2 regions of the Streptomyces sp. NBC_01294 genome follow, and region 2 is predicted to be linked to the other one. Evidence: riboswitches for the same ligand, from Rfam matches in the RefSeq annotation. Region 2 holds a riboswitch; the other holds the start of a gene.

Region 1 (3,399 bases), 4.3 Mb from region 2:
GTCAGCGACGTGGTGATGGCCATGCTGCGCGAGCTGTCGCCGCTGGTGGAGCCGCTCAGCCTGGACGAGGCCTTCGTGGACCTGGAGGCGGGCGGGGTCGCCTTCGACTCGCCGGCCGCGCGGGCCACGGGGGAGCGGCTGCGGGCGGACATCAGGGCCGCCACCGGGCTCAGCGGCTCGGTCGGACTGGCCGGGTCGAAGATGCTGGCCAAGGTGGCCTCCGAGGAGGCCAAACCGGCCGGGCTGCTGCTGATCGAGCCGGGGACGGAGCGGGAGCTGCTCGCGCCGATGTCGGTACGGACGCTGCCCGGGGTGGGGCCGGCCACCGGCGAGCACCTGCGCCGCGCCGGGATCACCACGGTGGGCGAGCTGGTGGAGGCCGGGGAGGACGAGCTGGTCCGGATGGTCGGCCGCGCGCACGGTACGGGCCTGTACCGGATGGCGCTGGGGCTCGACGACCGGCCGGTGGTCGCGGAGCGGGACGCGAAGTCGGTGTCGGTCGAGGACACCTTCGACGTGGACCTGCACGACCGCGTACGGATCCGGAACGAGGTGCAGCGGCTCGCCGACCGCTGTGTGCAGCGGCTCAAGGGGTCGGGGCACTCGGGGCGCACGATCGTGCTCAAGGTGCGCCGGTACGACTTCTCCACGCTGACGCGGTCCGAGACGCTGCGCGGGCCCACGGACGACCCCGGAGTGGTGCGGGAGGCGGCCGCGAGGCTGCTGGAAGGCGTGGACACCACCGGCGGCGTGCGACTGCTGGGAGTGGGGGTGACCGGGCTGGCGGACTACACGCAGGAGGATCTCTTCGCACAGGTGCTCGCCGCCGAGGCGGAGGAGGCAGCTGCAGTGGCAGGTGCAGTGGCAGGTGCGGGAGGTGACAGCGGTGGAGGTGGGGCGGCTGGGGTGGTCGGGGAGGCCGGGTCTGCAGGGGTGGCCAGGGCGGCCGAGCCGGAAGTCTCCGACGGGGCCGCAGGGGCCCTGAGGGGTGCGGAGCCGGCCGGGGGGCCCGAGCCGGCTCCGGAGCGGCGGTGGGCCGCCGGGAGCGACGTACGGCACGCGGTGTACGGGCCCGGGTGGGTGCAGGGCAGCGGGGTCGGGAGGGTGACCGTACGGTTCGAGCAGCCCGGATCGGAGCCCGGCCGGGTGCGGACCTTCCTGGTGGACGACCCCGAGCTGGAGCCGTCCGATCCGCTGCCGCTGGTGGGGGACGCGGGTCCGGGGGCCGCGGAGCCGGGGGCCGCGGGTCCGGAATGATCCGCGAGGCCCGGGACCCGGGGATTCCGCGAGCCCGGGCCCCGGGACCCCGACGGTCCCGCAGCCCCGGCCCTCCGCAGCCCGCCCGCTCAGCCCTCGTCGCCCGCCAGCCGGCCGAAGTCGCTGTGGAACTCGCTCGGGAGGGTCGTGTCCAGGCCGTAGTGGTGGTAAAGCTGCAGCTCCTGTTCGGGGGAGAGGTGGCGGCCGACGCCGAAGTCCGGGGCGTCCCTGATGAGGGAGCGGTCGAAGGGCACCCGCAGGGTGTCGCCCACCATCTCGCTCGGCTCCAGCGGGACGAAGGCGTCCCGGCTGAACATGCCCGTGCGGACGGCCGCCCATTCCGGGACGCCCGTGGCATCGTCGAGGTAGACCTCGTCGATGGTGCCGATCTTGGTGCCGTTGCGGTCGAACGCCTTGCGGCCGATCAGGCTGCGCGGATCGATGTCGGTCTGCACGGTCCCTCCAAATGGTCGCAACTCCTCCGTAATGACTACAGAAGTGCATATCCGCAGTGGAGGCCACTCGGGGAGGGTCCGGATCCTCGCTGGTAGGCTGGGTGACGGCTGTCGACCCTGTGCGGGAGAGTCCTCCGAGTGAACGAGACGGAGGCGCCGAAGGAGCAAATCCTCCCCGGAATCTCTCAGGCATACGTACCGCACGGACGAGGCCACTCTGGAAAGCAGGGGCGGGTACCGGGCGCGCAGTGCCGGTTCCCCTCCTCACCGACGGTGAAAGCCGGAGCTCTCGGGCGACCCCCCTGACTCCGGTGAAACTCTCAGGTTGAGATGACAGAGGGGGAGGCCGTCCGGGTGCCCGCGCCGTGGTGCCCCTCGCAGGTCATACGACCAGGAGGCCTCCGTACATGACCGCCAACCGCATTCCGCTCTCCCAGCTGGAGCGAGGCATCCCCTTCGAACAGCGCCACATCGGCCCTGATGCCGAGGCGCAGGCGAAGATGCTCGCCCAGGTGGGCTACGGCTCCCTGGACGAGCTGACCGCCGCCGCGGTCCCGGATGTGATCAAGACCGCCGAGGCGCTGAACCTGCCCGAGGCGCGTACCGAGGCCGAGGTGCTCGCCGAGCTTCGCTCGCTCGCCGACCGCAACCAGGTCCTCTCCTCCATGATCGGTCTCGGCTACTACGGGACCTTCACCCCGCCGGTCATCCTGCGCAACGTCATGGAGAACCCGGCCTGGTACACGGCGTACACGCCCTACCAGCCGGAGATCTCGCAGGGCCGCCTCGAGGCCCTCCTGAACTTCCAGACCGTCGTCGCCGACCTCACCGGGCTGCCGACCTCGGGCGCCTCGCTGCTGGACGAGGGCACCGCGGCCGCCGAGGCCATGACGCTGGCCCGCCGCGTGGGCAAGGCCAAGGGGAACGTCTTCCTCGTGGACGCCGACGCGCTGCCGCAGACCATCGCGGTCATCGAGACCCGTGCCGAGCCGATCGGCATCGAGATCGTCGTCGCCGACCTGTCCGACGGCATCCCCGCCGAGATCGCCGAGCGCGGCATCTACGGTGTCCTGGTCCAGTACCCCGGCGCCTCCGGTGCCGTGCGGGACATCAAGCCGGTCATCGACCAGGCGCACGGGCTCGGCGCGATCGTCGCCGTCTCCGCGGACCTGCTCGCGCTGACCCTGCTGACCTCCCCGGGCGCGCTGGGCGCGGACATCGCCGTCGGCACCACCCAGCGCTTCGGTGTCCCGATGGGCTTCGGCGGACCGCACGCCGGCTACATGGCCGTCCAGGACAAGCACGCCCGCTCGCTGCCCGGCCGCCTCGTGGGCGTCTCGGTGGACGCGGACGGCAACAGGGCGTACCGCCTGGCGCTGCAGACCCGTGAGCAGCACATCCGCCGTGAGAAGGCCACCAGCAACATCTGTACCGCGCAGGTGCTGCTCGCCGTCATGGCCGGCATGTACGCCGTCTACCACGGCCCGGACGGCCTGCGGACGATCGCCCGCCGGACCCACCGCTACGCGGGCCTGCTCGCCGCCGGTCTGCAGGCCGGCGGGGTCGAGATCGTGCACGGCTCCTACTTCGACACGATCACCGCCCGCGTTGCGGGCCGTGCCGCCGAGGTCGTCGCCGCCGCCCGTGAGGGCGGGGTCAACCTGTACCAGGTCGACGCCGACCTCGT
Region 2 (3,399 bases):
CCATCGGGGCGCCCTGCATCTCGGGTTCCCATCCCAGCAGGCGGACACCGATGAAGAGCTCCGGCGCCCCGCCCTCGATGCTGGCGAGGCAGCGGTGCGCGGCGGCGACCACGCCGGTGGCGCGGAACTCCTCGGCGGCGGCGGCCAGGAAGTCCACCGGGTCTTCCTGCCAGTCGGGCTCGTAGAGCCGGACGCGGCCGCCGGTGGAGGTGCCGTCGAGCGGGGTCCGGCCGGTGCGGCAGAGCTCCGCCACGGCGGGCGGGGGGAGCGGGACGCCGACGGCGCCCTCGGGATTGAGCGCGATGCCGAGCTGCGGGGGCAGGCCGCGGGCGAACTGGACGGCGGGAGCCACCGCGAAGTCCATGCCGGGGCCGACGCAGGCGAGGAACTGGTCCTCGGAGCTGTAGACGGGGACGTACGCCGCCCCGCCGATGTCCATCGTGGGCAGGTCGAGGCCGGGCGACGCGGGGCCGCCACCGCCGGGCAGGGGCACCCACACCTGGCTGCGCCCGAGCACCTCCAGGATCCGGGCCCCGGCGTCCGGCTGCCCGAGCGCCGCCCCCAGCACCTGCTCCAGCTCGTTCTCCGGCCAGCCGCTGCCCTGCATCTGCCCTGCCTCTGTGTGATCCCGCGCGTGTCGCCCCGCAGGTTACCGGCCCCGCCGCGCCGCCGCTGCCGGGGCTCCACCCGGAACCCGCGCCTCAATCGCCGGCGGGGCTGGATGTGACCCGCCGGGCGCGCCGCCACTGCCGGGGCTCCGCCCCGGACCCGCGCCTCAATCGCCGGCGGGGCTGGAGTGGGCCGGCCCATGCCTGGAAGGGCGCGCGGGCAATTTCAGCCCCTCCGGCGTTTGAGGAGCGGGGGTCCGGGGGCAGCGCCCCCGGCAACGGCGCCGCACCCGGCGGGCCCCGGTCAGGCCGGTGGCAGTCAGTCGTGGAAGCCGATGCGGGTCACGGCGGCAGCCGAGCGGCGGTCCAGGAGGGTCGCCGAGGCGCAGCCCGCGGGCGGACGCCCCGCCTCGGCGTTGCGCAGCAGACGGCCCACGGCGTGCCGGTGGCGGGCGAAGGCGTACGCCGACACCCGGCGCCCCCGCGCGGCCTGGCCGGACAGGGCCTCCTCGGGACTGCTGTCCAGGAGCAGCAGGTGCAGCGCGCGGCCCCGCCTCCGCGCGGCCACCGCGAGCATGCTTCGCACCCAGGTCTGGGTGCCGCAGTCGTGCACGACCACGGAGGCCCCGGAGCGCAGCAGCCGCCACAGCCCCCAGTAGTGCGCGGCGCGCACCAGCGGCCGGTACACCGCGTACGGCAGCGCCCCCGGCATCCGGCGCTCCCAGCACTCGCGGGTGTCCTGGGAGTCGACGGCCCCGCCCTCGGGCGCCGCGCGCTTGATCAGCGTGCTCTTGCCGCCGCCGGGCAGGCCGGACACCACGACGATGTCGCCCTCCGCGAAGCCGAGCCCCTGCGGGCCGCACACCGCCGGTCCGCGCAGGTCGCGTACGGGGCCGAGGCCCGCGTCAGCCGCACCCTTGCGCCGGCGCGCGCCGCGCTGGGCCGGCACCGCGTCCACGGTTCCCGTCGTCGTCACCACTCCGAATCTCCGCACAGTGTTCGCCTCCCCCGAATCGGGTCCGAAGGACCCTTGCCCACTGAGTGTAAAGAGACGGTAATCCGGCAGGCCCGGTTCCGGTCCGACCCTTCGGAGGGCCGTACGAACTTTCGGACCCCCACGCCCGATCACGGACATGGCGTGCAATGATGTGCGCCATCTGGACCAACTGCATACCGGCCGCTTGAATCCGCGCGGGAGAGTCCCGGCACGCCGCAAGGCCGTGCGCGGGCGCCGAAGGAGCAAGAACCTCCCTTGAATCTCTCAGGCCCCGTACCGCGTGGATGAGGCAGATCTGAAAAGCGAGCTGCGCGACAGCTCCACCCAAGGTGCAAACCGGGGATACCGGCGATCGGACGATCGGCGGAACTCTCGGCGAACCTCTCAGGTTCCGATGACAGATGGGGAGGAACGTCCTCGTCATGTCATGTCGATGCCCTGGGACCCGGGAGCCACACCCATGAGCACTGCCCCCCGTCTGACCGCCCTCGATGCGCTGCACCGCTCGCTCGGTGCGACCATGACCGACTTCGCGGGCTGGGACATGCCGCTGCGGTACGCGAGCGAGCGCGACGAGCACAACGCCGTACGCACCAGGGCCGGTCTCTTCGACCTGTCCCACATGGGCGAGATCACCCTGACCGGCCCCGAGGCCGTCAAGGCCCTGGACTACGCGCTGGTCGGCAACATCTCCACCGTCGGAGTCGGCCGCGCCCGCTACACCCACATCTGTCAGGAGGACGGCGGGATCGTCGACGACCTGATCGTCTACCGCCTCGGCGAGACCGAGTACATGGTCGTCGCCAACGCCTCCAACGCCCAGGTCGTCCTCGACGCCCTGACCGAGCGTGCCGCCGGCTTCGACACCGAGGTCCGCGACGACCGCGACGCGTACGCGCTGCTCGCGGTGCAGGGCCCGGAGTCCCCCGGCATCCTGGCGTCCCTCACCGACGCCGACCTGGACGGCCTCAAGTACTACGCCGGCCTGCCGGGCACCGTCGCGGGCGTGCCCGCGCTGATCGCGCGTACGGGCTACACCGGCGAGGACGGCTTCGAGCTGTTCGTCGCCCCCGAACACGCCGTGGAGCTGTGGCAGGCGCTGACCAAGGCGGGCGAGGGCGTCGGCCTGGTCCCGGCCGGCCTGTCCTGCCGCGACACCCTGCGCCTGGAAGCGGGCATGCCGCTGTACGGGCACGAGCTGACCACCTCCCTGACCCCCTTCGACGCGGGGCTGGGCCGGGTCGTGAAGTTCGAGAAGGAGGGGGACTTCGTCGGCCGCGCCGCACTGGAGTCCGCCGCCGAGCGCGCCGCCACGAACCCGCCGCGCAAGCTGGTCGGTCTGATCGCCGAGGGCCGCCGCGTCCCGCGCGCCGGCTTCCCGGTCGTCGCCGACGGCAAGGTGATCGGCGAGGTCACCTCGGGCGCCCCCTCCCCGACGCTGGGCAAGCCGCTGGCGATGGCGTACGTGGACGCGGCGCACGCCGCGCCCGGCACCTCCGGCGTCGGCGTCGACATTCGCGGTACGCATGAGCCGTACGAGGTCGTGGCGCTGCCGTTCTACAAGCGGCAGAAGTAGTTCCACTCACCGCGTCAGCCGTACGGGTACCCGTACGGCGCCGTCTCAGTACCCAAGACCACAGTTCGTATCCACTCCCCCGCATCCAGGAGAATCAGGTCATGAGCAACCCCGAGAAGCTGCGTTACACCAAGGAGCACGAGTGGCTGTCGGACGCCGTGGACGGCGTCGCGACGGTCGGCATCACGGAGTTCGCGGCCAACGCGCTCGGTGACGTC

Evidence for each region. A riboswitch is a leader RNA that binds a small molecule or an ion and turns the genes downstream of it on or off. The one in region 2 is predicted to bind glycine.
Region 1: linked by a shared signal. The riboswitch ahead of gcvP (aminomethyl-transferring glycine dehydrogenase) and the one ahead of gcvT (glycine cleavage system aminomethyltransferase GcvT) in region 2 are both predicted to bind glycine.

What each region holds. Positions count from the first base shown of each region.
Region 1 covers NZ_CP108423.1:6,832,151-6,835,549, forward strand. Annotated here, with positions in the region: gene OG534_RS30905 (DNA polymerase IV) at 1-1,257, shown strand, start outside; gene OG534_RS30910 (PRC-barrel domain-containing protein) at 1,347-1,712, opposite strand; glycine riboswitch at 1,825-1,923, shown strand; gene gcvP (aminomethyl-transferring glycine dehydrogenase) at 2,120-3,399, shown strand, end outside.
Region 2 covers NZ_CP108423.1:2,496,509-2,499,907, forward strand. Annotated here, with positions in the region: gene OG534_RS10975 (enhanced serine sensitivity protein SseB) at 1-607, opposite strand, end outside; gene OG534_RS10980 (AAA family ATPase) at 928-1,584, opposite strand; glycine riboswitch at 1,791-1,894, shown strand; gene gcvT (glycine cleavage system aminomethyltransferase GcvT) at 2,066-3,181, shown strand; gene gcvH (glycine cleavage system protein GcvH) at 3,283-3,399, shown strand, end outside.